Regions from separate parts of the Rhizobium sp. CF142 genome, predicted to be linked through region 4. Evidence: predicted binding sites of a transcription regulator. Region 4 holds the regulator's gene; each other region holds the start of a gene.

Region 1 (7,707 bases), on a different contig from region 4:
ATTTGTAGATGCCGATCGGCGTCGGCCGGCCAAGCGGCAGATCATCGGCACAGATCAGATTGTCGGGCGCATAACCCTGTTCGGCGGCAAGCGGCAGCACGCGCTCCATGATCGAGCGCGTATAGCCTGTGGTGGAGCCGATCTTCATCTGCCGCTCGCGCAGATATTCGATCGTCTTGATCGCGCCGGGCACCAGCGCGCAATAATCGGTCACGACAGCTTCGTTCAGCGGCACGAAGAGTTCGTAGACGCGGTCGATGGCCGTCTCGTCCGGAAGTGTGCCTTGTGCCGCCTGCCAGCGGGCGGCGATATGCGGTTCGGCCAGCATCGCTGCGATATGTGCGCGCTTCGGAAGCCCCATCGGCTTGCGCGCGTCGGCGATCGTCACCTCCACGCCGAATTTGCCGAAGGTTTCCACGAAGGCGCCCATCGGTGCGAAGGATCCAAAATCGACGACCGTGCCGGCCCAGTCGAAGACCACTGCCTTGAATTGCGTCATGCTGCGCTCCCGTAGAGATCCTCGATGGTTTCCTCGCCGATGCCAAAGGCGGTCGAAGCACCGCAGCCTGCAGTTACCACGACAATGCGCAGCGCATCAGAAGGCTTGTCGGTGAACCGCCAGCGGTCTGGAGCGGAGGCATAGGTGCCGATCCAGCGCTCGGTAATGAAGCGGCCCGGCAGGTTGAGCACGGCATCCATTTCGTCGAGGGTCAGCCGGTCGACCCGCTCCAGTCCAAAGGGATCGGGCGTTTCGGAGTAGTGGTGGCTGTCGCCGACGATCAGCGATCCGTCTTCCGACTGCGTCACGATCAGGTGGATGCCGTTTTCCCGCTCCGGCTTGAATTCGCGGTCAAGCCGCGCCTTCAGGGCAGTCGCCTCAGGCAATTCGGCATAACCGAGATAACGTCCGAGCCCGAGATCAGACATGACGGCAGTCCCGAGCGAAACCCGCTGGGCCGGCACGACACGCATCATCTGCAGCTTGCAGCGTGTGACGTTATAGGCTGCAATGCGATCCGCAAACAGGCTCTTGAAATCGTCGCCGGAGCAAACAACCACGGTCTCCGCCTCGATCAGACCGGTTGACGTCTCTAGCCGCGGCGGTTCGACGGCATTCACTGCTGTGGAGCGGCGGAACTCGATGCCATATTTGACTTCGAGATAGCGGGCGAGCAGCGGAATGGCCGTGCGGGATTCGACCCGCAGTTCGTGGGGGCTGTAGAGTGTGAAGCGCCCCGCTTCCGGTCGCAGTGCCGGCACAAGCCGCCGCGCCTCCTCGATCGTCAGTCTTTCGCAGCCATCGCCCATCTCTGTGCGCAGGAAGGCGTCGATCACGGCTTCGGATTCGTCGAGCCTTGCGGCAAGGAGCAGCCCGCGCTGCAGGACGTCGATGCCGGCGTCGTCAACGATCTCGGCCCAGATATCGCGGGCCTGGCGTGCCTTATTCCAGCAATCGCCGGCCTGTTGGCCGGTCACCGTCACAAAGCCGAAATTGCGCACCGAGGCACCATTTGCCTGTGCATCGCGGTCGATAACGACGACCCGTTTGCCGCGCTTTGCCGCCGCCAGCGCATGCGCCAGCCCGACAATTCCCGCGCCGACGATCGCAATGTCGTAATGCGGCATGAAAGCTCCTTCGCAACATGTCTGCAACGGCTTGGCGGATTTTCTTGAAGCCTGTGTGACAGTTGCGCGGAGCCTTACATCCGCGTGTGGAAAAGAACGCCGGTTCAGTCTTCCAGCGTGCCGGCCTTTCGCGTTGCCTTGCTCGGCTTGTCGGCGGCAATCTTCATCAGGTCGCCGCGCCGGCGCACCAGCCGGTCGGAAGTGCGGGTCAGCAGCAGTCCGTCCTGCGGCGCCCGGATGTCGATATCGCCCTCGGCAAAACCGGGCCGGGTGACGATAGTCGCCAGAAGCTCTCCTTCCGAAACACGCTCGCCGATATTGCGGTGGAAGAGCACGGTACCGCCCTGCGGCGCACGCAGGATCTCGACATTGTCGAGCGGTACGGCTGGTCCGGAGAAGGTCTTGTCTCCGGCTGTCCCGCCGTTGACGACACCGCGCCCGATCAGGAATTGCAGCAGGCCTTCGGCGTCTTTCACGGCCATATCGGGATAGACGTCACGGCGGCCGCGCAGTTCCACGGTCACGGAAAGCTTGCCCGGAAGCTTGGCCTTGCGCTCGCCGGGCACCTCATATTTCCAGGCAAAACCGACTGCTTCTTCGAAGGCGGAGCTTTCGCCATCGGAAAGCAGCACCGCCTCCATGTCGAGCGCGTTGGCGAGGTCCGCTGCCTCCGGCCAGAAGGCCTCGTCTATATAGGCATATTGCAGCGATTCATCATCGCAATGCAGATCGAGCACCAGATCGGCTCCGAGCGCCATATGAATCAGCCCTCGCTTCAATCGATCCGTAGCCGGATAACCATCAAGACCATCAATCAACTCCTCCCGGTCGCGAACCGAGATCAGCGGGAAGTCCCGATTGAAATTGGTCCGCGATCCCAGATCGAACCGGCCCTGCAGCTCGCCGAAATGCGATTGCGCCGCCCCGATCGGATTTGCCTGCGGCACGAGCGTGATATCGCCGGCGATCCGTCCTTCGCTTTCCGCTTGCCTGAGTTGAAGGCAGAGAAAATGCGCCAGCGCCGTTCCCGGCAGTTCATTGGAATGCAATGCGGCCTGGATATAGACCTTGGGCGCCGCCGGATCGCTTCCCTTGAAACGCATGACCGGCAACCGCCATTCGATGCCGGGCGTATCGCCGGGGATGATGATCTCTGAAACGTCCACTGTCTTGCTCCGCATGTGCATATTGAGTGGGGAGTTTTATGCGAATCCCCACCCGCGGTGCAAGCGCAGCTCAGCCGAGCAGAGGCCATCGGTTGACGACGCGATGCTCACTCTTCCCGTAGATGCTGTGGATTAGCAAGAACTCCTGGACGGTCCACCGCACGGGCTGGCCAAGTTTTTCAGGCAGAACGGTCTTGCGATCGTAAAGGAGGGTCATATGCGGCGTCAGATGTCCACCGGCGTTATAAGGGAGTCCAGCCTCGTAGAGACCTTCCTGGATTTGGTTGCGAAGATCTAGCAGCGTTTCGTTTTCTCGCCTGCCGCAGATGACGAAGGCTTGTGGTTGGCCAGGATGCTTGAAGCTCATGACCTCGTCGAGCACAATTTCAAACGGCTGCGCACGCACTGTCGCGGCGATCTGTTCAGCGCCAAACACGATATCATCCGGTAGCCGACGATAGGCGCCGATGCCGTTCAGCGTGACATGAAGCACCGCGTTGGGCCGTGAAGGCCCCGTCAGAGAATGTCTATTGCGATAGACCTGCGCGATGTCCAGCGCCTCGGATGCTGCCTCGATGGTTGGGCGAAGTGCAAAGAAGATCCTGTGGTGGAATCCGCCGACGAGATGGGATTTCTTGTGCGGATCTGCGTTATTCGGATCGAGTGGAAAATGAGGCATTTGAACTACGGACTACATCGCCCGCCTCCTTGTTACTCAAGGAGGAGCCTATCAGAGTTGTCTCAACAGTCAAGAACATAACAAGAACAAATGGCTTCTTAGTCGAATTCAAACAGAAACGGCTGCCCGAAGGCAGCCGTTTGCCGATATCAGAATAAGCGCAGAACGCGTTCTTTACGCGGCGTTCTTCATGGCCTCTGCCGCCTTCTTGGAAGACTTGGCGCGGGCTGCCTTCGGGGGCGCAAGGCGAAGAACATCGTCTGCCAGCAAGCGGGCATTGTCCTGCGCCTTGTCGAGATTGCTGACACGGGCGGGGTCCATCGTATAGAGGCTGCCGCCGGAAACGAACATGTCGCGATAGGCGGCGCGCTCGATCAGCGCCGTATCGATGACATTGACCTGCTGCTTGGCGAGCAGACCCTTGACGGCGAGTAGTGCCCGAGTGGTGATGATCGAACTGATGCGCGTCAGCACGACCGAATGCGGGATGCGGATATCATGCTGGGCAGCAAGCTGCTTCATGATTTCAAGCACCTGCGCGCCGCCGACAGCATCCATGGCGCAGCCCTGCACCGGAACCATCACATGATCGGAAAAGCCGATGGCCTTCGCCATCAGCGGGCTCAGACCGGCCGGCAAGTCGATGATGATATAACCGCCGCGCTTCTTGAGGTCCTTGATCTGTTGTTCGATCGTATCTTCGCTGACACCGGAGATGAGGGCGAATTCGGCTGCATCACCCGTCAGACGGTGCCAGCGGCTGGCCCACTGCTGGGGATCGGCATCCAGAACGGAAACGCGATGGCCACGGCGAGCCAGTTCTGTGGCAAGAACGAGAGCGACCGTCGTCTTGCCGGCCCCTCCTTTCGTATTCGCAAATGTAATGATTGGCATCGATTACCTCGGGTTGATGAGTTGGCGGCAGTCATCCCTGGGAGAGACGCGTCTCGGGCTTTAAGGAACAGCGGCTTTCACAGTGATGAGATGAAAAGGTCAAACAGCAACCTTGCGTGGCGCTGTTTAGCCATGCTGTCCGAGGTTGATTTTCTGGGTACAAGAAGTCGGCAGTGGCCAAATTGGCCGATGTACTGAATAATCACCGTCAGCGATGGTGAAGTCCGTCGTCCGTCAGTAGTGTGGCCCTCGCGCCGGTTGCAATGCGGCGCGACATTCGCGGATTGAACGACGCCGCTTCAAGCGATCGCAGCTCGGCTTCCGAACGGATTACGGCAAGCGTCGCCGGCGACCTGCCGGGCGTCAGTCGCGCGATATGGACAGCCCCGCGAGAAGCGGAGCGTATGCGGCGAGCCTGCGGGATACGAACTCCGTGAAGAGCTGCACGCGCTTCGTCTTGCGTGTCTCCCCCTGTGTGAGAAGCCAGAGCGTTCCATGCATGTGCAGGTTGGTGCCCGGCACCCTCACCAGTAGGGGGTCGGCATCTCCTACGAAGCACGGCAGCGTCGTCATCCCGAGCCCTTGCCGTACTGCAACGATCTGCGCCTCGCCGTCCGTGGTCCTGAACGGAACCCCCGTGGTACGAACCTCACCCTCGCTGGCCCAATCCGGGATGCCATGATTGCTTATGACGATCCACCGGATGGGATCAGGCGCACCCGCACGCCACGCGGCAAGTCGATCGCGAGACATGTAGACGCCGCTGAACAGCTCCGGTCCCTTCAGACCGTGAAGATTGAGCGGCAGGGTTTTGCGGTCGTAAACGACACGGATCGCGACATCGGCCTCTCGGTTGGTCAGATTTGCCAGCTCGCCGGACGACACGATCTCCATCTCGATGTCCGGATGCAGAAGCGCGAAATCGGCGAGGTCCGGCATGAGCAGATGTGTCGCAAGGGTCGGAGCCAACGTCACCCGCAGAAGCCCGCGCACGCTCTGGTCGCGACCGGAGACGCGCGTTTCCAGCTGGTGCGACGACGCTTCCATCTGGTTCGCGAGCTCGAGGACCTCCTCGCCCGCAGCCGTCAGGCGGTAGCCCGAAGGCAGCTTTTCGAACATCTGCGCCCCGAGGCGTTCCTCGAGCTGTGCGATGCGTCGCAGCACGGTCGAGTGGTACACCCCGAGGCCTTCGGCGGCAGCCCGCACTGAGCCTCCGCGCGCCACGGCAAGAAAGTAGCGAATGTCATCCCAGTCGATCATGGTGCAATCCAGCACCGCCTGGGTGCGCCTTCCAAAGCCCGTATCCAACGCATCGTACAGCAGTACGGGCAGCCATCATAGCTTATGTCGACGAGTACAGCCCAATTCCGAACGGCAGACACCGATCGCCGCAGCTGGCGTCAGTGGTCCAGCCGGATCGATTTTGCACCACCGATGTGCGCGCTTCCGCACTCAACGCCTGACTCCGGCGGACCTATGTTGAGGTCCTCGGGGGCGTCCCCGAACGACTAAAGGCGGAGCCTGTAAGGAGAAATCATGGGAAAGCTAGACGGTAAAGTTGCAGTCATCACGGGTGGATCGAGCGGTATGGCGCTGGCGAGCGCCAAGCGGTTCGCTGAGGAAGGCGCATATGTTTTCATCACGGGCCGGAGACAGGAGGCGCTGGACGAGGCCGTCAAGCTGATTGGCCGGAACGTGACCGGCATACGCGGCGACGCGTCCAATCTCGACGACCTCGACCGCCTGTTCGATACAGTCAAGCGGGAAAAGGGCAGGATCGACGTCCTGTATGCTAGCGCCGGCACGGGCGAAGCCGTCCCACTGGGCGAGATTACCGAGCAGCATTTCGATGCGACCTTCGGCCTGAATACGCGCGGCACGCTGTTCACGGTGCAAAAGGCGTTGCCGCTGTTCAACGATGGCGGATCGATCTTCATGACCGGATCAGTTGCTTCGGTGAAAGGTTTTCCTGGTTACAGCGTGTATGCGGCGAGCAAGGCGGCGTTGCACGCATTCGCACGCGGGTGGCTCAACGAGCTGAAGGGTAGGAATATCCGGGTGAACGTGCTGCATCCGGGGCCGATCGCCACACCGATGCAGGACCAAGTCCTCACCGAGGAGGCGAAGCAGATGTTCGAATCGCTGATCCCGCGGGGAAAAATGGGTCGTCCTGAGGAAATTGCGGCGGTCGCGCTGTTTCTTGCTTCAGACGATTCGAGCTTCGTGAATGGGTTGGAGTTATCTGTCGACGGCGGCTTCTCGGCCATCTGAATTCGCGCCGGATCGCCGGAAGTGGCTGATCCACAGGAACTGGCGTGTCCATGGTGGAACGACTTCCGCGCTGAACGGTCGGCCCGGCCGCGCGGAAGTCGTTCACGACGGAACCTCTACGCAAAGGTCGCCACACAGCGGAACGGATAACCCAGCGCCGTTGAAGGCCGGGGAACCAATACCAACACGGATCGGAAAAGCATTATGAGCTACGCAATTGTAGGATTCGGCAAGATAGGCCAGGCCCTCGCCCGGGCCTTCGCCCGTAAAAACATCGAGGTGGCCGTCACGAGCCGCCGGCCATCCGAGGCGTTGGCGCCGCAGGCTCGAGCGATTGGACCCACGGTCGTCGCCAAGTTGCTTCGGGATGCACTCGAGGCCGACACGATCATCTTGGCGGTCCCGTTCGGGGAACATCGCGAGGTTGCCAAGGCCCTGCCGAGCTGGAAAGGCAAGACAGTTATCGACGCGACGAACGCGTTCCCAGTCCCTGAAGAGCTGGACGGCCTCCCGTCCTCCGCCTTCGTAGCGAAGTCGTTCACCGGCGCCAAGCTCGTCAAAGGGTTCAATCACCTGATTGCGGCCACCCTGGCTGCCGATCCGATCGTCGAGGGCGGCCACCGGGTGGTCTTTCTGTCGAGCGACGACGAGGACGCAATCGCTCCCGTGGCGACCCTGGCCAAACAACTCGGGTTCGCACCCATCACGCTGGGAAAGCTCAACGAGGGTGGCGCGCTGGTGCACGCACGCGGCCGCACTTGGGGCCAGCTCATCTTCCAGGATTTGTTCAAGAAGGAGCAGTAATCGATCTACGACCGTGTGATCGACGCCGAGAACTGGTCGTGCGCGCTTACTTCTTCGAGCAGCGCGCGACCGAATATTTGAAGGCCACAAACTCGCGAAGGTTGGGGCGGGCCTAACGGCGTATGAGCGCCGCTCGAAGAGCTGGGAGACGCCTGACAGAGCTGCAGGTCGCCTAGAATCTATCGACTGCTATCGATGGTCCAGGATTCGCTCGAGTGTCCTCTGCTATCCGATACTAATCCACGGTACTTCCCGTCACTCCCACCC
Region 2 (7,707 bases), on a different contig from region 4:
GCAGGTTTAAGACCATGGCAACACCTCTCGTCGTTTCAGAAGTCGCCAAGAGCTTCACCATGCACCTGCGCGACGGCATCAAGCTGCCTGTCGTCTCCGATGTCTCCTTCTCGGTGGCTTCAGGCGAATGCGTCGTGCTCGGTGGCCCCTCGGGCATCGGTAAAAGCTCGCTGCTCAAGATGATCTACGGCAACTATGCCGTCGATACCGGACAGATCCTCGTCAATCACAAGGGCAAGATCGTCGATCTCGCCACCGCCGACCCTCGCACCATTCTCGATGTGCGGCGCCAGACGCTCGGCTATGTCAGCCAGTTCCTGCGCACCGTGCCGCGTGTTGCGGCACTCGATGTGGTCGCCGAACCCCTGCTCGCGCGTGGTGAAAATGCCGCGAGCGCCAGGGAAAAGGCCGCCACCCTGCTCGAAAAGCTCAATCTGCCGGAAGCGCTCTGGCAGCTGCCGCCCGCCACCTTTTCAGGCGGCGAGCAGCAGCGCGTCAACATCGCCCGCGGCTTCATTACCGATCACACGATCCTGCTGCTCGACGAGCCGACCGCTTCGCTCGACGCCAAGAACCGTGCCGTCGTCGTCGCCATGATCGAGGAAAAGAAGAAGGCGGGCGTCGCGCTGCTCGGCATCTTCCACGACGAGGAAGTGCGCGAGGCCGCCGCCGACCGCATTCTCGACGTTCAGCAATTCTCCCCCCGAAAGGCGATCGCAGCATGAGCCGCAAGCTGGGCACCGAGCCCTATTTTCACGAGACTGCCTCCGTCTCCAACTCGAGCTTCGGCCGCTATACGGAAGTATCCGAACGCTGCCGCATCAGCGAGGCGGAGTTCGGCGACTATTCCTACATCATGCAGGACGGCTCCATCTGGTGCGCAACGATCGGCAAATTCGTCAACATCGCCGCGGCAGTGCGCATCAATGCGACCAACCATCCGACCTGGCGCGCCACGCTGCACCACTTCACCTACCGCGCCGTCGATTACTGGCCGGATGCCGACATGGAGACGGAATTCTTCGAATGGCGCCGCTCCAATCGAGTCATCATCGGCAATGATGTCTGGATTGGCCATGGCGCGACGATCCTGCCCGGCGTGACGGTCGGCAATGGCGCCGTCATCGGCGCTGGCGCAGTCGTTTCGAAGGATGTCGCTCCCTACACGATCGTCGGCGGCGTGCCGGCCAAGCTCATCCGCGAACGCTTTCCGAAAGAGGTCGGGGAGCGCATGGACAGGCTTGCCTGGTGGGACTGGGAACACGACCGGCTGCGCGGCGCATTGGCAGATTTCCGGGCACTCGGAGCCGAAGACTTCCTCTCGCGCTACGGTGGCTAAGCTCAATGCTGCGGTGCAGAGTTTTGTGACAGGACTTACACAAAACTGACATGCGAGCTTCACGAAGCGGGACTAATGCCATCGCATAACAAGCCTGCAATGCGAGGGAAGAGCATGATGTTCGAGCTGAAGAATGTCACACGCCGGTTCGGAAAGAAGCTCGCTGTCGATTCCGTGACGCTGGACATTCCGCAGGGCCAGATGGTCGGGATCATCGGTCGTTCGGGCGCCGGCAAGTCCACGCTTCTGCGCATGATCAATCGCCTGCAGGAGCCCTCCTCCGGCACCATCCATTTCGGCGGTGTCGAGGTCTCCGGCCTTCGTGGCCAGGCCCTGCGCAGCTGGCAGCGCGACTGCGCGATGATCTTCCAGCAGTTCAACCTCGTGCCGCGCCTCGACGTGCTCACCAACGTCATGCTCGGCCGCCTGAACCATCGCTCGACGATCCTTAGCCTGCTCAACGTCTTCAGCCGTGAAGAGCGCATCCAGGCAATCGCGGCGCTCGAGCGCCTCGGCATCGAGCAGACGGCGCTGCAGGCCGCCGGCACGCTTTCGGGCGGCCAGCAGCAGCGCGTGGCGATCGCCCGCGCGCTGATGCAGAACCCGAAGATGGTTCTGGCCGACGAGCCGATCGCCTCGCTCGACCCGCTGAATGCAAAGATCGTCATGGATGCGCTGCGCGACATCAACGAGCGCGAGGGCATTACCGTCATCACCAACCTGCATACGCTGGATACGGCCCGCAACTATTGCGAACGCATCGTCGGCATGGCGGGCGGGCGCGTCGTTTTCGACGGCAAGCCCTCGGAACTGACCGCCGAGGCCGTGAAAGAAATCTACGGCACGGACAAGGACGGCGCGGGCATCGACGAAACGATGACCTCGACCGCAATCAACATGGCTCCGGAAGGAGCCGAAAACCAATCCGCCGGCAACCAACCGCTGGCGCTGGCCGGTCTGTGAGAGGGACGGCCGCGATCGAATGCCCGCGTCAAGGGCAGATTTCTTCGTATCTTCGTAACAAAAACGACCGGAGTCCCGGTCATTCAGGAGAGAACCCATGTTGAAGAAAGCACTTTTTGCGGCTACGGCGATCCTGTCGCTCGCAGCCGGCGCTGCCAATGCAGCTGACCTCAAGGAATTCCGCGTCGGCATCCTCGGCGGCGAAAACGAAACCGACCGCCTGCGCAACTACGCCTGCCTTGCAGACCACCTGAAGCAGGAATTCGGCTTCGAGAAGGTTTCGCTCTTCCCGGCCGCCGACTATGACGGCGTTATCCAGGGTCTGCTCGGCGGCACGCTCGACTTCGCCGAACTCGGCGCTTCCGGCTACGCATCCGTTTACATCAAGGACCCGAAGGCTGTTACGCCGATCCTGACGACGCAGCAGAAGGACGGTTCCACGGGTTACTACTCGATCGGTCTCGCTCTGAAGTCCTCCGGCATCAAGACGATCAAGGACGCCAAGGGCAAGAAGCTCGGCTACGCCGATCCGGACTCCACCTCGGGCTACCTCGTTCCGCTGACGCAGATCCCGAAGGACACCGGCATGCCGAACGACAAGTTCTTCGCTTCCACGCAGTTCAACGGTGGCCACGAGAACAACCTGCTCGCTGCCTACGACGGCAAGGTCGACGTTGCCGTTGACGATTCTTCTGGTATCGGCGACTTCAAGGACGGCTACACCTCCGGTACCTTCCGCAAGGAAGTCGACAAGGGCGCCGTCGACCCGAACAAGCTGGTTGAAGTATGGCGTTCGCCGCTGATCCCGAACGGCCCGCTCGTCGTTCGCAACGCTCTCGGCGAAGAGTGGCAGAAGAAGCTCACCGCCTTCTTCACGGCCCTGCCGGAGAAGGATCACAAGTGCTTCGCAGCTATCGAAGGCGGCGACTACAAGGGCTACGCCCCGGTCAAGCACGACTTCTACAATGCTGTCGTAGAAGTTCGTAAGGCTGCCATCGGCGGCTGATTGCGCCATGCGTGCACAGGGCGGTCGGCAACGGCCGCCCTTTTTCTTATGACCGGGCGAGGCGTTCATGACTATTGCCGATACACAGCCGCATGTGCCGATGCAGAGCACGAAGGAAATCGCCACCGCCTGGGACAAGATGATCGCCAGACGGCGTTTCTACACCATCCTCGGCCTGGTGATCCTCATCGCGGCCTTCCTCAGCTCCGTGCGCTTTGCCGACGAGAGCAATGCCGGTCACTTCTTCGAGCGCCTGCCGCATCTCTTTGATTTCCTGAGCTGGCTCATTCCCAAAGACTGGACCGATGTCTGGCGCGCGCTTTTCGATATTGCGAGCCCGAATGACAAGGGTGGTGAAGAATTCAACTTCGCCAATGGCCGCGTCTATGTCTGGGGCAGTTTCTATATCCCTGAATATTTCGAGCTGATGATCGTCACGATCAATATCGCGCTCGTCTCGACCATCATCGCCTTCGTCTTCGCCGTTCCGCTCAGCTTCTTTGCGGCGCGCAATCTGACGAAGAACTGGCCGCTGCGCATCTTTACCAAGCGCATCATGGAATTCCTGCGCGCCTTCCCGGAAATCGTTATCGCCGGCCTGTTTTCGGCGATCCTGTCGATCGGACCGGTGGCGGCCATCATCGCGATCACGCTCCACACGATCGGCGCACTTGGCAAGCTCTTCTATGAAGTCGCCGAAAACATCGACATGAAACCGGACGAGGGCATGCGGGCCGTCGGCGCCAACTGGCTGGAGCGCGTGCGCTTTGCCGCGCTGCCGCAGGTGATGCCGAACTACGCGTCCTATGCGCTGCTGCGCCTCGAAATCAACGTGCGCGCATCGACGATCATCGGCGCCGTCGGCGGCGGCGGTATCGGCGAAGAGCTCAAGCTCTCCATTTCCCGCGGCTTCGGCGCGAAGACGGTCGCTCTCGTGCTCCTGCTCTTCATCACGATCGTTGCCGTCGATCAGTTCTCTGCCTGGCTGCGCCGCCGTCTTGTCGGCGAACACGCCTTCCTCCTGCAACATTGAGGCTGCCATGACGGTCATCGACGCAAACCGCATGCATGAGATCGAAACGCGCTACCCGGAATATTTTCACCGGTCCTTTCGCCAGCGTTTCGGCGGCCTGCTCATCGTCCTCGCCACGATCCTCTACGGCATTTATGCCGTCTGGTTCTTCGACCTGCCGAAGCTCATCGCCGAAGCCCATTGGGAACGCTTCGGCATCTACATGAGCCAGTGGATCAGCTATGACGTGCAGCCGGAATTCCGTATCCAGGACGACGGCACGATCCAGACGCGCTACCCGCGCTTCTCGCCCCTTGGCGACGATCCGCATCCGGATTGGCTGAAAACCAACACGGATGGCAGCATCACGGTTCTCGTCGGCGGCAGCGGTCGCACGGTGACGGTCAGCAAGAGCCAGACGACGATCGTTGCCCATGGCATCACGGTGCCGGTCGATGTCAGCAGCGGCGCGCCGAAGGTCGTCGGTCCGGTTCCGGGCTGGGTGACTGTTTATGACGACAACGTGCTCGCCAATCTTGGTTTTGCCGGGGATGTCAGCATTTCCGTCGATCGCGTGAAGGTGCGCAAGCGCCTCATCGGCTGGGCGAATTTCATCTTCGATACGCAGTCGCCCTTCTTCGACAAGCCGGCAAGCGAGGTCATCAGTCTCATCGTCTCCGGCCCGCGCCTCCATCCCGACCAGTCGAACCTGTCGCTCGCTTTCGACAATATCTGGAACAATAGCGAATGGCAGCATGGCGATGTCTGGACCAAGCTGTTCCAGACCATCGTGATGGCCTTCCTCGGCACGCTGCTGGGCTCGCTTGCAGCCTTCCCGCTCGCCTTCATGGCAGCACGCAACATCACGCCCAACAGGTTCCTCAATCAGGCCCTGAAGCGGTTCTTCGACTTCCTGCGTTCGGTCGACATGCTGATCTGGGCGCTGTTCCTGACGCGCGCCTTCGGTCCCGGCCCGCTCGCCGGTTCCGGCGCCATCTTCCTCACGGAGACGGGCACGCTCGGCAAGCTCTACTCGGAAGGTCTCGAAAACATCGACAACAAACCGCGCGAAGGTGTGAAGTCGACGGGCGCTTCGACGGTGCTGGTGCATCGCTACGGCATCATGCCGCAGATCGTCCCCGTTATCGTCAGCCAGACGCTTTATCAGTGGGAATCGAACGTTCGCGGCGCGACGATCATCGGCGCCGTCGGTGCCGGCGGTATCGGCCTCAAGCTCTGGGAAGCCATGCGCACCAATTCCAATTGGGAAAACGTCGCCTACATGGTCATCCTGATCCTGATCGTCGTCTTCCTGTTCGATACAGCATCGAATGCGCTGCGCCATCGCCTGATGGGCACCAAGGCCGGTCACTAAGCCGAAGTAAAGATGATGACGGGCTGCCGTCATCATCATTCTGTCATGGAAATCTTTTAGCCGGAGCGTGCTTGCGGTTCGCCGCCAAATCACTGCACATTGCGCTCCCCATTCGGACGATCTCCAGGATAAACGCCTTGCGCTACGCTCTCTATTTTTCGCCGTCCAAGGATGATCCCCTGACGGATGCGGCCTCCGTCTGGCTTGGCCGCGATGCCTTTACCGGCGAGACCTATCCTGCGCCCGACCACGAGACGCTGCCCGCTCACGAACAATTCGAACTGACGGCCGATCCACGCCGGTACGGGTTTCATGCGACGATCAAAGCGCCCTTCGAGCTTGCCTCCTCCGTGACCGAAAAGGACCTGATGGCGGTCATCGAAGATTTCGCCGCCAAGACGCCGGCTTTTGAAATCCCGGAACTGGTGCTGGGCCAGCTTGGTCGCTTCTTCGCGCTTGTGCCGGGTTCGCTACACCAGCCGCTTCAGGATTTCGCAGCAAAGGTGGTAAAGTCTTTCGAGCCATTCCGGGCGGCGCTTTCCGAGGCCGATATTATCAGGCGCAAACCGGAAAGGCTTTCCGAGAGCCAGCGCAATAATCTCATGCGCTGGGGCTATCCATATGTCATGGATGACTTCGGCTTCCATATGACGCTGACCGGCCAGGTGCCGGAAGAGCGCGCGGAAGTGATGAAGGCGGTCCTGACGGAGCGTTTTGCAGCTTTCACCGGCAGGCCGCTTCACATTTCCGGCCTTGCCGTCTTTCGCGAGGAGGCGCGCGGCGCGCCTTTCAAAGTCCACACATGGCTGCCTCTTGCTGGCGCCAAAAGCTGAAAGATCTCCTGACATGAGCAAAGAAACCGTTCTTTCAAATGCCCGCATCGTTCTCGAAGACGATATTCTTTCGGGTTCTATCCTGATCCGCGACGGCAAGATCGCCGATATTTCAAAAGGCAATTCGGTAGCCGGCGAAGACTTTGAGGGCGATTACATCATTCCCGGCCTCGTCGAGCTGCATACGGACCATCTGGAAGGCCACTATTCGCCGCGTCCGGGCATCCGCTGGAACAAGACGGCGGCCATCCAGGCCCATGACGCGCAGATCGTCACCTCTGGTATCACCACGGTCTTCGACTGCCTGCGCATGGGTGCCGACGAAGACGGCGGCTTCGAGCACGGCGAGATGCGCGAGATGGCCGATGCCATCCAGTCCGCCGAAAAGGAAGGGCGCCTGCGCGCCGAGCATCTCCTCCATCTGCGTTGCGAAGTTTCGGCCGACAACGTGCTGCAGCACTTCGCCGATTTCGAAAACGACCCCTATGTCCGTCTCGTCTCGCTGATGGACCACGCGCCCGGCCAGCGCCAGTTCCAGACAATGGACCAGTACATCTTTTACTATCAGAAGAAGCGCGGTCTTTCCGATGAGGAATTCGCCCGCTTCTGCGCCAGACGCATCGCCGAATCCGATCGCAATTCGACACCAAATCGCGACGCGATCTCCAAGGTCTGCGCCGAACGCGGCATCACCGTTGCGAGCCATGACGACGCCACATCTTCCCATGTCGATGAAGCGATTGAAAACGGCGTTCGCCTGGCCGAATTCCCGACCAGCGTCGACGCAGCCCGGCTGTCGCATGAAAACGGCATGAGCGTTCTGATGGGCGCGCCGAACATCGTGCGCGGCAAATCGCACTCCGGCAATATCGCCGCGCGTGATCTGGCGCAGCTCGGCGTTCTCGACGTGCTTTCGTCCGACTATGTGCCCCTCAGCCTGCTGCATGCACCCTTCATTCTTGCCGACGAGGTTGAGGGCATTACCTTGTCGAAGGCAATTGCAATGGTGACGGCAACGCCGGCGCGCACCGTCAGCCTCAACGATCGCGGCCGCATCGAAACCGGCCTGCGTGCCGATCTCGTCCGCGTCCACCGCTCGCATGGCGTACCGGTGACTCGTTCCGTTTGGCGTGAAGGACGCCGTGTCGCATGATGATGTCACACGAACCCCATCCGGGC
Region 3 (7,707 bases), on a different contig from region 4:
ATCAGGGAACGATCTGAGATTGTTGATCGAATTACGGATGGAGACTCGCTCCAGCGCAGTCTGCCGTTCGGCCGGCGTCATGACGTTATTGCTGCCAATCTGCTCGGCGGCAGGGCGAACGAGCGACATCCAGCGGCCGATGAAATCGCCAGATGACAAAGGCTCGGCATCGGGATCGAGGGCTGCGCGGATACCGCCGCAGCGGCCATGGCCCATGACAACGATATTCTTGACCTTCAGCGCCTGCACGGCGAATTCGAGCGCTGCCGACGTGGAATGGAAATGGCCATCCGGTTCATAAGGCGGCACCATATTGGCGACGTTGCGGATGACGAAGAGTTCGCCCGGCCCTGCATCGAAGATCAGTTCGGGAGCCGCGCGCGAGTCGCAACAGGCAATAACGAGCGTCGTCGGGTTCTGCCCGTTTTCCGCAAGCTGCCGATACCGGTCGCGGGCATCGGCATATCGCCCGCTCATGAAGTTGCGATAACCGTCCAGCAGGGAGTTAGGGAAGCTCATCATATCTCTGGATTAGCGCGCGCGTGAGCCAAGATCAACTGCTGCGCTGCAAAAGCATGAGACCTATTTTTTCCGCCGCTGGGCAGGATGGACGAGGTGACGCATCTGCACCATTGCCATGGGCGTCGAAAGACTGGAGGCATCGCTTGCCAGCATCAGCTCGTTGCTGCCGCGCTTGACGGCACGCGCCAGCACCTCAAACACGCTGGCGGTCGCCAGCTGCAGTGCCTTTTCATCCTCCATTCCCGAAAGCAGGCGAGAGAGAAAAAGGGCGGCAAGCAGGTCGCCGAGCCCATTTGGTGGGTTTTCAACGACACGGTGTTCGGCAAGCAGGGCATGCCTTCCGGAGAGATAGAGATTGCCGGTGCCGCCCGCCATCATCGGCACCGCCGATGTGACCAGCATGCGCGAGGGGCCGAGCGAAAGTGCGGCCTCCATGACCGCGTTGTTGTCATCGAGTGCCGCGCCTGAAAGCCAGGCAAGTTCGTATCGGTTCGGCGTTGCGAGCGAGGCAAGCGGTATCAGATGGTCACGGATCGCCTCGGCTGTCGCTTCCGGCACGTAGAGGCCGCCGAGATCGCCCATCACCGGATCGCAGACATAGAGCAGCTCCGGATTCTTCTCGCGCAAGGATGCGACGAGTTTCGCGACGGAGTGGGCCTGGGCTGCGTTGCCGAAGTAGCCTGACAAGACGGCCTTGACCTCGCCGATCCACGGCGCACGAATGAGGTCGTCGATCGCCGCCTCGAAATCGGCCTCGGCGAAGGTCAGCCGTGTCGAACGGCCATGGCCGGGATGCCAGGGCAGAACGATCGTCGGCAGCGCCCAGACCTGATGGCCAAGCGTTTCCAGCGCAAAGACCGCAGCACGGTTTCCAACCGACCCGCGCACGACATGGCTGGAGATGACGATGACTGCGCCCGCTGCGTTTTCCGACATGGCATCCGAATCCGAATTTCGACCGCCGTTGATGATCTTTTTGACGAGGCGCTGTCAACCATTCTTCACGCGAGCGTGGAAATGTGCGGCGGGACGGAAAAGCCGGATAAAGTGATTTTGCCGTCCATCGGCATAAAACGACCTAAACGCTTTCGAAATCTCTCGCCAGCATAGCCAAAAAAGCACGAAAACTACTTTTCGAAGCCCTCTTTTAAGGATTCTTTCGAAGAACCTTCTGCTACCTTGCCCACATCAAAACAATCGGGGGGATGATCCATGGCCACCAGAAACAATCCAAAACGGGAAAAGCAGATCGAGAGCGCGCGCAAGATCGCGGCCGCGACCGGCGAGCCCCATCTCGATCCCGAAATCCTCTTCGGCCGCGCAAGCGGCGACGACCTCGAACTCTACACGCCAGAAATGCTTGCGCTTTCCGCCGTACACTCGGCAGCCGAGCTCGGCGCCTGGAACGGCAAGGTGCCGCGCGTCAGCATCGACACGGTCGCCGATGTCACGCCCGATGGCGTTGCAATCTCCATCCTTTCGGTGACGGATCACAATAAGCCCTTCCTCTACGAATCCGTCATGGGTGAGGTGACCAGCACCTACCGCGACATCTACATGGCAGTTCATCCGATCCTGATCCTGGAAGACGGCAAGGCCCCGGAACTCTATTCCGCCGACGTGCCGAGCGACCCGGCAAAGCGGGTCAGCCACATCCAGCTTCACATTTCGCCGCTCAGCCCCTCCCAGGCCGCCGACCTGATCAAGCGGATCAAGGCAGTGCTCGAGCAGGTAGAGCTTGCCGTTTCCGACTGGAAGCCGATGCTTGCCCGCGTCGATGAGGTGATTTCAGAGCTTTCGAATTACAACGCCAGCCGCAAGAAGGCCGACCGCGACGAGGCGATCGCCTTCCTGACTTGGCTGCGCGACGAGAACTTCACCTTCCTCGGCATGCGCGACTACGTCTATTCCGGCAAGGGTCCCGATTCCAAGGTCGAACGCGACAAGGGAACAGGCCTCGGCATTCTCTCCAACCCCGAGGTTCTTGTTCTGCGCACCGGCAAGGACGCCGTGACGACGACGCCGGAAATTCTCGCCTTTCTCGATGGTCCCGACTTCCTGATCGTCACCAAAGCCAATGTGAAATCCACGGTCCATCGCCGCGCCTACATGGATTATGTCGGCGTAAAGCGCTTCGACGCACAGGGCAACGTAACGGGGGAACTCCGCATCGTCGGCTTGTTCACCTCGACTGCCTACACTTCCTCTGCCAGCGAAATTCCGTTGCTGCGGTCCAAGATCGAAAAGGTGAAGGAGCATTTCGGTTTCGACCCGATGAGCCACTCGGGCCGCATGCTCGACAACACTCTGGAATCCTATCCCCGTGACGATCTCTTCCAGATCGATACCCCGCTGCTTGCGACCTTCGCCGAGCAGATCAACGATCTCGCCGATCGCCCGCGCGTACGCGTGCTGCCGCGCATCGACCATTTCGACCGTTTCGTCTCGGTCATCATCTTCGTGCCGCGCGAGGAATATGACTCGATCGTGCGTGAACGCATCGGTGCCTATCTGAAAACCGTCTATGACGGCCGTGTTTCCGCCTATTATCCGGCCTTCCCGGAAGGTGGGGTGGCTCGCGTTCACTTCATCATCGGCCGCTCGGGCGGTAAGACGCCACGCATCCATCAGTCCAAGCTCGAGGAGACGATCCGCCAGATCACCGCGCGCTGGGACAGCCGCTTCGAGATGCTCGCCGGCCCCAAGGCGCCGAAGCTCGGCGTCAGCAACGCCTTCCAGGAAGCCTTCACGCCGGATGAAGCGATCGGCGATCTGCCCGACATCGCCGCATGCGCCGCCGGCGAGCCGATCCGCATCGAATTCTACTATCGCCAGGACGATGAGCGCGGCCGCATCCTGTCGCTGAAGATCTTCCATAGCGGCGAGCAGCTGCCGCTGTCGCGCCGCGTGCCTCTACTCGAAAACCTCGGCTTCAACGTCCTGAGCGAACGGACCTTCGATATCGAAGTTCCGGCCGCCGACAGCGCCATCAACATCGTCGTGCTGCACGACATGGAACTCGAGGCTCGCAGCGGTGCGGACATTGACCTCGCACGTTTTGGCGCACCGCTCGAAGAAGCCTTCGTCGCAGCCTTCAGCGACACGATCGACAATGACAGCTTCAACCGGCTGATCCTGTCGGCCGGTCTCTCGGCCCGAGAGGTTAGTGTGCTGCGCGCCTATGCGCGCTATCTACGCCAGGCCGGCATCGCCTATTCGCAGGATTATATCGCAACCACCCTCGACAAATATCCTGTTATCGCTGCTTCGATCTTCCGCCTGTTCCACGACACGCTCGATACCAAACTGTCGGAAAAGGCGCGTATCAAGAAGCTTGCCGAACTGCATCAGGCAATCGAAGCCGAGCTTGCCGACGTGCCTAGCCTGGATGACGACCGTATCCTGCGCCGCTATGTCAACATCGTCGATGCAACGCTGCGCACCAATTATTTCCAGCGCAATGCCGATGGGACACCGAAGGCGATGCTCGCCTTCAAGCTTGACCCGCACCTGGTGGATGGCCTGCCGGAACCGAAGCCCTTCCGCGAAATCTTCGTCTACGGCGTGGAAGTAGAAGGGGTGCACCTGCGCTTCGGCCGCGTCGCCCGTGGCGGCCTGCGCTGGTCGGACCGCGCCGAGGACTACCGCACCGAAGTTCTGGGTCTCGTGAAGGCGCAGCAGGTCAAGAACGCCGTGATCGTGCCCGTCGGCGCAAAAGGTGGTTTCTATCCCAAGAAACTCCCGGTCGGTGGCAGCCGCGAAGAGATCTTCAACGCAGGTCGTGAAGCCTACAAGACCTATATCCGTACGCTGCTTTCCATCACTGACAACATCTCCGGCGCCGATATCCTCCCGCCTGACAATACGGTGCGTCTCGACGGTGATGACCCCTATTTCGTCGTCGCTGCCGACAAGGGCACGGCAACCTTCTCCGACACCGCCAACGCACTCGCCCAGGAAGCGGGCTTCTGGCTGGACGATGCCTTTGCGTCAGGCGGCTCGGCCGGTTACGACCACAAGAAGATGGGCATCACCGCCCGCGGCGCCTGGGAAACGGTGAAGCGCCACTTCCGCGAAATGGACATCGATATCCAGACGACACCCTTTACGGTTGCCGGCGTCGGTGACATGTCGGGTGACGTTTTCGGCAACGGCATGCTGCTTTCGCCGAAGATCAGGCTGGTCGCCGCTTTCGATCACCGCGACATCGTCATCGACCCCGACCCGGATATGGAAGAGACGCTTCGTGAGCGCCAGCGCCTGTTCAACCTTCCGCGCTCGAGCTGGCAGGACTTCGACAAGTCCGTGCTTTCGAAAGGCGCCATGATCATTTCACGCTCGGCAAAGTCGGTTACGCTGACGCCGGAGGCTGTAGCGGCAATCGGCATCGACAAGGCGGTCGCCACGCCCTTCGAGATCATGACGGCAATCCTGAAGAGCCCGGTCGACCTGCTCTGGTTTGGCGGCATCGGCACTTACGTGAAGGCCGCGTCGGAAACCGATGCGGAAGTGGGCGACCGCGCCAACGATCCGATCCGCATCACGGCCGACGAAGTGCGCGCCAAGGTAATCGGCGAGGGCGCCAATCTCGGTGTCACGCAGAAGGGCCGCATTGCCTATGGCCTGAAGGGCGGACGCAGCAATTCCGATGCTATCGACAACTCTGCCGGCGTCAACACGTCGGACGTCGAGGTCAATATCAAGATCGCGCTGGCAAACGCCATGCATGAACAGCGCCTCAGCCGGGCAAAGCGCGACCAGCTTCTCGGCAGCATGACCGATGAAGTGGCCGGCCTCGTGCTGCGCAACAACTACCTGCAGTCCCTGGCGATCTCGCTGACATCCCGCAAGGGAACGGCAAACGGCCTGGAACTCGGCCGTTTCATGAGCGTGCTGGAAGCGGCCGGACAACTGAACCGCAAGGTCGAGACGCTTCCTGACGACGCCTCGCTGTCCGAACGCTACACGGCCGGACGGCCGCTGACGCGCCCCGAGATCGGCGTGCTGCTCTCCTATGCCAAGATCGTGCTCTTCGACGCGCTGATCGCCAGTGAATTGCCTGATGATCCATATTTCGTCAGCACGCTCTTCAACTACTTCCCGGCCAAGATGCAGAAGTCGAACGCATCCGACATCGACACTCACCGGCTGAAGCGGGAAATCGTCGCGACCGTCCTCGCAAATGAGGCGATCAACCGCGGCGGGCCGGGCTTTGCCGTGAGCATGATGGATGCGACCGCGGCCTCTGCCCCTGAGGCCGTACGCGCTGCGATCGTCGCCCGTGACGGCTTTGATCTCAACCGGCTATGGGCCGAAACCGATGCCCTGGACAACAAGGTTTCCGGCGAGGTCCAGAACCGGATTTACGAGGAGATCACGAATAGCTTCACCGTGCTGACGCGTCTGCTGCTGAAGACCGGCATGACCCGAGGTGGGATGGCTGAAATCATTAGCCGGCTGCAGGCTGCCCTGAAAAAGCTCAAACCCGCCTTTGCCGAACAGGCGGCAGCCGAAGTCGCAGCGCGCCAGCAGGAGTACCAGCAGGCCGGCCTGCCGGAAAAACTGGCCGCCGAAATTGCAGCCCTGCCGACCCTTGCCCTCGTGCCGGAAATCATGCAGATCGCTGAACGGACCGGCGAGGCGCTGCCGCGTGCGGCCGAAAACTACTTTGCCGTCACCCGGACCTTCCGTGTCGGTCGGCTGCTTGCTGCAGGCAACCGCATCATTACGTCGGACCACTATGAAAACCTCGCACTTGCCCGCAGCATCGACCAGATCGCCAGCGCCCGTCGCGATATCGTGATCTCGGCACTTTCAGATCACGGCAAGGAAAAGCAGCCGGTTCAGGCCTGGCATGCGCAGGACAGGATCCGCATCAACCGGATCGTCGAGGAGCTTGCGAGCCTCAGCGACGGTGCCGATCCGAACCTCGCCCGCATCACTGTTGCCGCAGGCATCCTGACCGACCTTGCGCGCGACCGGGCGAGATGAGACAGTCCGCCCCAAAAAGGAGCGGACGCTTGAATCGCATTGACTGGACAGGAACGCAGCCGCCGAAAGCCACGGAGAAGGGCATATGGGGCTGGATGCTCTTCGATTGGGCAGCCCAGCCTTTCTTCACCGTGGTCACCACCTTCATTTTCGGCCCCTACTTCGTCTCGCGGCTGACGGCCGATCCCGTCTCCGCGCAGACGATGTGGAGCAATATGGCGACAATCTCCTCTGTTATCATCGCCATCCTGTCTCCCATACTGGGCTCCATTGCCGATCAGTCAGGCGCACGCAAACCCTGGATCGCCTTCTTCGCTGTGATCAAGATCGTCAGCCTCTGCTGCCTCTGGTTTGCGGCACCGGGCTCGCCAATTATCTATCCCGTCATCTTCATGATCCTCGCCTCGATCTCGGCGGAGTTTTCGATCGTATTCAACGATTCCATGATGCCGCGCCTTGTCAGCAAGGATGAGGTGGGCAAGCTTTCCAACACCGCCTGGGGTCTTGGCTATCTCGGCGGCATGATCGTGCTGATCGCCGTCGTGGCGCTGCTGGCCGGCAGCCCGGAAAGCGGCAAGACCATTCTGGGCCTCGATCCGCTTTTCGGTCTCGATCCTCATACGGGCGAGGATGCGCGCGTCACCGGTCCAATTTCGGCCGTCTGGTATCTGATCTTCATCCTACCGATGTTTTTCTTCACACCGGATGCCCGCAAGGGACTGCCTTTCGGCTTTGCCGTGCGCTTCGGCATCAAGGAACTGCGAAACACGCTCGGCGAACTGAAGACGCGCCGCGCTATCCTGACCTTCCTCGTCGCCCGCATGATCTATCAGGATGGCGTCAACGGCCTGCTGATCCTTGGCGGCGCCTTCGCAGCCGGCATGTTCGGCTGGGCAACGATCGAGATCGGCATCTACGGGATCATCCTCAATATCGTGGCGATCCTCGGCTGCCTGATTGCCGGACGCGTCGACAGGGGAATCGGCTCGAAGGTGACTGTCATCATCAGCCTCACCATGCTGTTGCTGGCCACGATCGGGATTATTTCCACCGGCCCGGGCTACACTTTCTTCGGACTGATGCCGCTTTCGACCGCCGATAGCGGTGGGCTTTTCGGCACGATGGCAGAAAAAGCCTATATCCTCTATGGCCTGTTGATCGGTCTTGCCTTTGGCCCGGTGCAGGCCTCGTCGC
Region 4 (7,707 bases):
CTCTCCTTCTACGAAAACAACGCTGACAAGCTCAAGGTTGCGACCATGAGCGGCATCGTTCCCTCCACGGAAACCATCGCTAACGGCACCTACCCGGTTTCCCGTCCGCTGTTCTTCTACGTCAAGAAGGCACATCTCGGCGCCGTTCCGGGCCTGAAGGAATATGTCAACTTCTTCGTATCCGACCAGATGATCGGCCCTGACGGCCCGCTCGCCGAATACGGCCTCGTTGCCGCTCCGGATGCCGAGCGCGATGCGATCCGCAAGGACGTAGAGGCTGGCAAGACCATGTAATGACTTTGCCGGCGCGGCGCTTGGGGGCATCGCGCCGGCATCGCCTTATCCGTCCGGCTCCATTGGGGTGTCGGGCGGATGAAGACTTCTTCTCCATGATGTCGAAGCCGATGGCATGCTCCTGGAGCTGCCGGGCTTTTTGGGGGCTGTGGGCCTGGGGACGTAACGAATGAGCACATCCATCATACTCTTGTGCCTGGTAGTGATCGGCGCCGTTGCCTATATGGCCGCGCGCAGCCGCGCCATGGCACTTTCCGGCGGCAGATCTGCTGCCCTGCATTCGCGGCCGGCCTATTATGGCTCCTATGCCGCGATCTGGGCTGTTCTGCCTTCCCTGATCGTTCTGTTTGCCTGGCTGGCTGTCAGCCCGGGCATCATCTCTTCCTCCGTTCGCGGCGCCTTTCCCGATGACGTGAAGGCGCAGCCGGCCGTCCAGCAGGACCTCGCCTACAGCATGGTCGCTACGGTTGCCCGCGGCATGAACATGCTGACCTCGGATGAGCTTTCCTCCCTGTCAAGCAATCCTGCCGGTCTGCAGGCAAAGCTCAGCGAGAAGGGCGTACCGCTCGCCGGCGAGCCGCAGCCCTACATGATCGCTGCCGCAAAGACCCTGAACTCGGAGAGCATGACGAGCCGCGTCATCATGACGGCGATCGTGCTGCTCATATCTGTCGCAGGTGCTTTCTATGCGCTGCGCTCCGTTGCTCCGCGTTTCCGCGCCCGTAACCGTGTCGAGCGCGTCATGCTCTGGGCGTTGCTCGTTGCATCCTCCATCGCCATTCTGACGACGATCGGCATCGTGCTCTCGATGTTGTCTGAAGCGGGCCGCTTCTTCGCGGTCGTTCCCTTCGCCGACTTCTTCTTCGGAACGGTCTGGGATCCGCGTTTTGCCGGTGCGGGCAGCTCCTCCTTCGGCCAGTTCGGCCTCATTCCACTCCTGCTCGGCACGCTCTATATCGGCCTGGTCGCCATGCTGGTCGCCGTGCCGGTCGGCCTCTTTGCCGCCATCTACATGGCCGAATATGCTTCTTCGAAGGTGCGCTCGATCGCCAAGCCGCTTCTCGAAGTGCTCGCCGGCATTCCGACGATCGTCTATGGCTTCTTCGCGCTCGTCACCGTCGGGCCGTTCCTGCGTGATTTCTCGGCGCAGATCAGCGGTCTTCTGAGCGGCAGCTATACGAACTTCATCCAGGCACAAAGCGTCATCACCGCAGGCATCGTCATGGGTATCATGCTGATCCCTTACGTTTCCTCGCTGTCGGATGACATCATCACCGCAGTTCCGCGGGCACTGCGCGACGGCTCGCTCGGTCTCGGCGCCACACGGTCCGAAACCATCAAGAAGGTGGTCTTGCCCGCAGCTCTTCCCGGTATCGTCGGCGCGTTGCTGATGACCGCTTCGCGCGCCATTGGCGAAACCATGATCGTGGTTCTGGCCGCCGGTGTTGCCGCCCGTATCCAGATCAATCCCTTCGAGCCGATGACGACAGTGACCGTCAAGATCGTCAACCAGCTGACCGGCGACCTTGAGTTCACCTCGCCGCAGACGCTGGTTGCCTTCGCCCTTGGCATCACGCTGTTCTGCATCACGCTTTGCCTCAACATTTACGCGCTCTACATCGTGCGCAAATACCGGGAGCAGTACGAATGACGAATATTGTTTCCCCCATCGCCGGCGTCACCGTTTCCAAGGCGCCCGCCCGTCGTGATATCGGCATCAAGCGTCGCTACGCTGCCGAGCGCCGCTTCCAGGCCTATGGCATCGCAGCCATAGCATTCGGCCTCGTCTTCCTTTTCATTCTGCTCTGGACGGTCATCAGCAACGGCTATACGGCCTTCCTGCAGACGTCGATCACCCTGCCGATCGAATTCACCGAGAAGACGATCGACCCTGATAACAAGCGTGCGACCGACCCTTCGGTGCTGGTCGCTGCCAACTATCCGGTCCTGCTGCGCGATGCGATCGTCAAGCAGCTCGGCGTCAATGCTTCGAGCCGTCCTGATGTGCGCGACGCAACCGCAATGCTGTCCAAAGGTGCGCCCATTCAGCTGCGCGACATGGTCGTCGCTGACCCGTCGATCATCGGCAAGACCGTCAATGTGACTGTGCTTGCAGATGCCAATATCGACAGCGCCAACAAGGGCCAGATCGACCTCAAGGTCGATGAGAAGAACCGCAAGGTCAACGACAAGCAGGTCGGCTGGATGAACCAGCTGAAGGCGAGCGGTGTGCTTCACAAGACGTTCAACACCGGCCTCTTCGTCAACGGCAATTCCAGCCGTCCGGAAGCCGCAGGCCTCGGCGTTGCCCTCATCGGCTCGCTCTACCTGATGCTGATCGTTCTCGCACTTGCGCTGCCGATCGGCGTCGCCGCCTCGATTTACCTTGAGGAATTCGCGCCGAAGAACAGGCTGACGGACCTGATCGAGGTCAACATCAACAACCTCGCCGCCGTTCCGTCGATCGTCTACGGTCTGCTCGGTCTCTCGGTCTTCATCAACTTCGCCGGCCTGCCGCGTTCGGCATCGCTGGTCGGCGGCCTGGTGCTGACCCTCATGACGCTGCCGACGATCATCATCGCGACGCGTGCGGCCCTGCGCGCCGTTCCGCCGTCGATCCGCGCGGCCGCACTCGGCCTCGGCGCCTCGAAGATGCAGATGGTGTTCCACCATGTGCTGCCGCTTGCCATGCCCGGCATCCTGACCGGCACGATCATCGGCCTTGCCCACGCACTCGGCGAAACTGCGCCGCTGCTCTTGATCGGCATGGTCGCCTTCGTCGCCCAGGCGCCGACCACTCCGCTCGATCCTTCCACGGCACTTCCGGTTCAGGTCTACATGTGGGCCAACGAAGCCGAGCGTGCCTTCGTGGAAAGAACCTCGGGTGCCATCATCGTCCTGCTCCTGTTCCTGATCGTCATGAACATCGGAGCTATCCTCTTGCGTCGTCGCTTTGAGCGCCGCTGGTAAACGGAGTAAAGATCATGAACATGTTGACGGAAGCCGCAGTCGAGAAGGCGCTGGACCAGAAAATGAGCAACGTCCCGTATAAGATGATCGGTCAGGATGTCTCCGTTTATTACGGCGAGAAGCGTGCGCTTTTCGATGTCAATCTGAACATCCGCGAAAACACCGTGACCGCGCTGATTGGCCCGTCGGGCTGCGGCAAGTCCACCTTCCTGCGTTCGCTGAACCGCATGAACGACACGATCGACGGCTGCCGCGTCACCGGCAAGATCACGCTCGACAGCGACGATATCTACGATCCCGACATCGACGTGGTCGAACTTCGCGCCCGCGTCGGCATGGTGTTCCAGAAGCCGAATCCGTTCCCGAAGACGATCTATGAAAACGTCTCCTACGGACCGCGCATCCACGGCCTCGCCAAGTCCAAGGCCGACCTGGACCAGATCGTCGAGACGAGCCTGCAGCGCGCCGGCCTCTGGAACGAGGTCAAGGATCGCGTGCATGAATCCGGCACCGGCCTGTCCGGCGGTCAGCAGCAGCGTCTGTGCATCGCACGCGCCGTTGCCGTCAGCCCGGAAGTCATCCTGATGGACGAGCCCTGCTCGGCACTCGACCCGATCGCGACTGCAAAGGTCGAAGAGCTGATTCATGAGCTGCGTGAAAACTACACCATCGTCATCGTGACGCATTCCATGCAGCAGGCCGCGCGCGTATCACAGCGTACGGCAATGTTCCACCTCGGCAACCTGGTCGAGGAAAATGACACCGACAAGATGTTCACCAATCCCGACGATCCGCGCACCCAGGACTATATCATGGGCCGGTTCGGCTGATTTTGGCGATGTGAAGCCTTCCCGATTTTCGAGGACAAAGCCCCATGGCATCGACACATATTTTTTCCGCTTACGATGACGATCTGAAATTCCTGTCCCGGCGCATTTCCGAGATGGGTGGTCTTGCCGAACAGATGGTCGGCGAGGCCGTCCGTGCGCTGGTCAACGGCGACACTGCGCTCGCCCAGAAGGTCATTTCCGACGACGTGATCCTTGATCACGCGGAACGCGAAATCAACGACAAGGCGATCGTCACGATCGCCCGTCGCCAGCCGATGGCCTCCGACCTTCGCGAGATCATGGGTTCGATCCGCATCGCCGCCGACCTCGAGCGTGTCGGCGACCTCGGCAAGAACACCGCAAAGCGCGTCATCGCCGTCCAAAGCACCGGCGTTCCGCGCAAGCTCGCCCGCGGTCTCGAGCATCTCTCCGAACTGGCGCTCGTCCAGCTCAAGGAAGTGCTCGACGTCTATACGACGCGTTCTGCGGACAAGGCCAAGTCCATCCGCGAGCGCGACGATGAGATCGACGCGATGTACACCTCGCTGTTCCGCGAACTCCTGACCTACATGATGGAAGATCCGCGCAACATCACGAGCTGCACGCATCTTCTCTTCTGCGCCAAGAACATCGAGCGCATCGGCGACCACGCGACCAACATCGCCGAGACGATCTACTACATGGCAACCGGCGCCCAGCCGGAGGGCGAGCGTCCGAAGGACGACAGCTCCAATACCGTTGGTGCGGTGACGGAGTAATCCTGACCTGCCGATTGCATGCGCGCCCCGCGCGGGGGCGCGCAAAGGTGCAGCCAATTCCGAGTTTCTGTATGATCTCTTGCTTAAATCGCCCCCGGTTTAAGGATCATGCATTAGGAGACTGACACGCATGATCCCAAGAGTTGCAGTTGTTGAAGATGAAGAGGCGCTGAGCGTGCTTCTCCGCTACAACCTCGAGGCTGAAGGTTTCGAGGTGGATACGATCCTCCGTGGCGACGAGGCCGAAATCCGGCTTCAGGAGCGCACGCCCGACCTGCTCATCCTGGACTGGATGCTGCCGGGCGTTTCCGGCATCGAGCTCTGCCGCCGGCTGCGCATGCGGCCGGAGACCGAGCGCCTGCCGATCATCATGCTGACGGCACGCGGCGAAGAGAGCGAGCGCGTTCGCGGTCTCTCGACCGGCGCCGACGATTATGTCGTCAAGCCGTTCTCGACACCGGAACTCGTCGCTCGCGTCAAGGCGATGCTGCGTCGCGCCCGTCCGGAGGTTCTCTCCACTGTTCTGAAATGCGGCGATATCGAGCTCGATCGCGAAACGCATCGCGTTCATCGCAAGAGCCGCGAAGTCCGCCTCGGCCCGACCGAATTCCGCCTGCTCGAATTCCTGATGTCGTCGCCGGGCAGGGTCTTCTCCCGCTCGCAGCTCCTGGATGGCGTCTGGGGCCACGATATCTACGTGGACGAACGCACCGTCGACGTCCATGTCGGCCGCCTGCGCAAGGCGTTGAACTTCTCCAACATGCAGGATGTCATCCGCACCGTCCGCGGCGCGGGATATTCCATGGAAGCCTGATCCGAGTGATCGGAGGTCACGAACGGGTCGCTCGCTTGTCGGGCGGCCCGTTTGTCTATCTGGCACCCCTAGCTCCTTATGAAAGCCGACACCACGCGCCGAAAGCGAACATCGAAAGGATCTGCTTCCTACAGACGGATGCGCACAAGAATTCGATCAAGAGCCTTTTGCAGAGCCGCAGTGCCGCCAAACGCGCGAAAGTCTTCGAGAACCTGTTCATTCAATCCGCCCTTGGTCGAATGCTCGCCGATGAGTTCATCGAAACTCGCGACAGGTTTTGAACGGGCAGCATGGGCGAGGCCGGAAAACAATTGACGGAGGTAGGCGTCGCCAGCCGTTCTCGAAAGCCCTTGGCTCTGCAGCCAGGTCGACGTCGCGTCCAGGATGCCGAAATAGCTGGCCATCAGGCAGCTCGCCGTCGCGAGAAGTTCGAACTCCAGCTTGTTTTCAACCTGGATCGCCGTTCCGAGCGCCGAAAAGAGGGCGTGGGAAACCTCGTCGGGCGGGTAGATCGCAGTCGCGCCCTGAAGATCTGCGACAAACGGAAGTGGAATTGCCAGGCTCAGGCGAACTGGCTGATCGATCCACGCCCGCAGTTGATCCATTGGCGTGGCCGCGACAAAGCTGATGACATGGTGGCCCGGCCGAAATCGGAGCGAGCGGACGACCTCCTCGGCAATTTGCGGCCTCACTGCCACGAATACGAGATCGGATTGGTCGAGAACATCCTGGTTGCCTAAAGCGATCGACGCATTCTGGTTTGCCGCCGCGAGGCGGGCGGCGACGCTTGCGCTACGGGGTGACAGCACGATCCGTGTGTCGCGAAACGCTGTCTTCCCCAGTCCGGTGACGACGGCCTCGGTAATCGTGCCCGTCCCGACGAACCCGATTGTCATCCGCTTTGGATCGATCTCCATTGGCACCCCTGAGCGACTGTTTGCGCCTCGACGAGAATACCGCATCTATATCAGAAAATCGCGCTACAGCGCCATGACCACCGTTCCATGCCGGTCTAGGGCTGAAACGCATTGGTGGCGTTGGCACATAAGTTCGCATTGTCAGGCATAGTGGGCGGCAGGCAGAGATCGGCCTTCGGCAGATCGTGGTCAGGAGCTGTTTTCCGGCCCTCCTGCGCCGGCTAAAAAATCACCCCTCCGCGCAAGGCGAGGAGGGGTGATGGCACGTTGCGTCTGTTGGAAGATCGCGGATCAGCCGACCCGGACAGCCTTGCGGCGTTCGCTGACCGGCTGGTAGGCGAGGCGCTGGTGATAGTTGCAATAGGGCGAGGAATCCGGGGAGTCGCAACCGCAGAAGTAGAAGTCGTCCTTCATCGGATCGCCGACCGGCCACTTGCAGGTGCGCTCCGTCAGTTCCGTCAGGCCGAGGCGGCGCGAAATCGGCACGACCACGTTCTTGGCCGGCACGTATTCCATTTCCTCGACCGTTTCGATCTCGATCTCTTCCTTCAGCATCGTTGCGCCCTGCTGGCGGGTAACGGTGCGGGTGGTGATGCGAGAGGCATAGTTCGGGGCGCGCGGAGCCGAGGTATTGCGCTTCGGTGCGCGCGCGGCGGTTGCCGTGCCGCCGGCCTTGGCGCGGCCGGGAAGACTGAGCCGGTGAACCTTGCCGATAACAGCGTTTCTACTGACGCCGCCAAGCTGCGCAGCGATCTGGCTGGCGCTCAGCCCTTCCGACCAAAGCTTCTTGAGCTTCTCGACACGCTCGTCTGTCCAGTTCATTGCCCTGTCTCCACCTTTCGCGTTGGTGATGGCAGAATCCCTCACCGTTGCCTCGGAAGTCTCCGAAGCAAGAAACGCCTGATCAATTTTGGTGACTAGTTCCGCCGCATGCAGTCTAGTAATTGAACTTTAACCTAGTGTGAGCCTGACTCTGTGACAAGAGTCGCAGGAATCCGATGAATCCGAATTCGAGGTTTTCCCCAACTTGCTTCCCGGGCGAGTCATTTCTGCAACATTAGCTGTTGATAGACCTGCAAGTCTGATTTGAGGCTTGACGCATGTGCTAAATCCTCAGTTTTGTT

Evidence for each region. The regulator PhoB, encoded in region 4, activates phosphate uptake and scavenging genes when phosphate is short. The targets are predictions, from matches to a motif close to TGTCATNNANCTGTCAT.
Region 1: the regulator PhoB is predicted to act here: its motif matches at 1,671-1,687, upstream of PMI11_RS03470 (TIGR03364 family FAD-dependent oxidoreductase).
Region 2: the regulator PhoB is predicted to act here: its motif matches at 5,726-5,742, upstream of PMI11_RS04670 (DUF1045 domain-containing protein).
Region 3: the regulator PhoB is predicted to act here: its motif matches at 1,511-1,527, upstream of PMI11_RS29640 (NAD-glutamate dehydrogenase).

The regions. Positions count from the first base shown of each region.
Region 1 covers NZ_AJWE01000011.1:62,954-70,660, forward strand. The annotation lists gene phnX (phosphonoacetaldehyde hydrolase) at 1-499, opposite strand, end outside; gene PMI11_RS03470 (TIGR03364 family FAD-dependent oxidoreductase) at 496-1,626, opposite strand; gene PMI11_RS03475 (succinylglutamate desuccinylase/aspartoacylase domain-containing protein) at 1,731-2,792, opposite strand; gene PMI11_RS03480 (2'-5' RNA ligase family protein) at 2,863-3,471, opposite strand; gene PMI11_RS03485 (ParA family protein) at 3,646-4,365, opposite strand; gene PMI11_RS03490 (LysR family transcriptional regulator) at 4,729-5,625, opposite strand; gene PMI11_RS03495 (SDR family NAD(P)-dependent oxidoreductase) at 5,902-6,636, shown strand; partial or broken gene PMI11_RS03500 (NAD(P)-binding domain-containing protein) at 6,835-7,440, shown strand.
Region 2 covers NZ_AJWE01000015.1:42,375-50,081, reverse strand. The annotation lists gene phnK (phosphonate C-P lyase system protein PhnK) at 1-10, shown strand, start outside; gene phnL (phosphonate C-P lyase system protein PhnL) at 15-725, shown strand; gene PMI11_RS04695 (DapH/DapD/GlmU-related protein) at 722-1,339, shown strand; gene phnC (phosphonate ABC transporter ATP-binding protein) at 1,457-2,302, shown strand; gene phnD (phosphonate ABC transporter substrate-binding protein) at 2,400-3,308, shown strand; gene phnE (phosphonate ABC transporter, permease protein PhnE) at 3,376-4,341, shown strand; gene phnE (phosphonate ABC transporter, permease protein PhnE) at 4,349-5,695, shown strand; gene PMI11_RS04670 (DUF1045 domain-containing protein) at 5,833-6,528, shown strand; gene PMI11_RS04665 (alpha-D-ribose 1-methylphosphonate 5-triphosphate diphosphatase) at 6,542-7,681, shown strand; gene phnN (phosphonate metabolism protein/1,5-bisphosphokinase (PRPP-forming) PhnN) at 7,681-7,707, shown strand, end outside.
Region 3 covers NZ_AJWE01000115.1:18,904-26,610, reverse strand. The annotation lists gene PMI11_RS29650 (carbonic anhydrase) at 1-522, opposite strand, end outside; gene pdxY (pyridoxal kinase PdxY) at 583-1,458, opposite strand; gene PMI11_RS29640 (NAD-glutamate dehydrogenase) at 1,735-6,513, shown strand; gene PMI11_RS29635 (MFS transporter) at 6,543-7,707, shown strand, end outside.
Region 4 covers NZ_AJWE01000098.1:120,506-128,212, reverse strand. The annotation lists gene PMI11_RS21745 (substrate-binding domain-containing protein) at 1-294, shown strand, start outside; gene pstC (phosphate ABC transporter permease subunit PstC) at 464-1,945, shown strand; gene pstA (phosphate ABC transporter permease PstA) at 1,942-3,264, shown strand; gene pstB (phosphate ABC transporter ATP-binding protein PstB) at 3,279-4,094, shown strand; gene phoU (phosphate signaling complex protein PhoU) at 4,139-4,852, shown strand; gene phoB (phosphate regulon transcriptional regulator PhoB) at 4,983-5,666, shown strand; gene PMI11_RS21715 (pyrroline-5-carboxylate reductase) at 5,795-6,583, opposite strand; gene PMI11_RS21710 (GcrA family cell cycle regulator) at 6,875-7,405, opposite strand.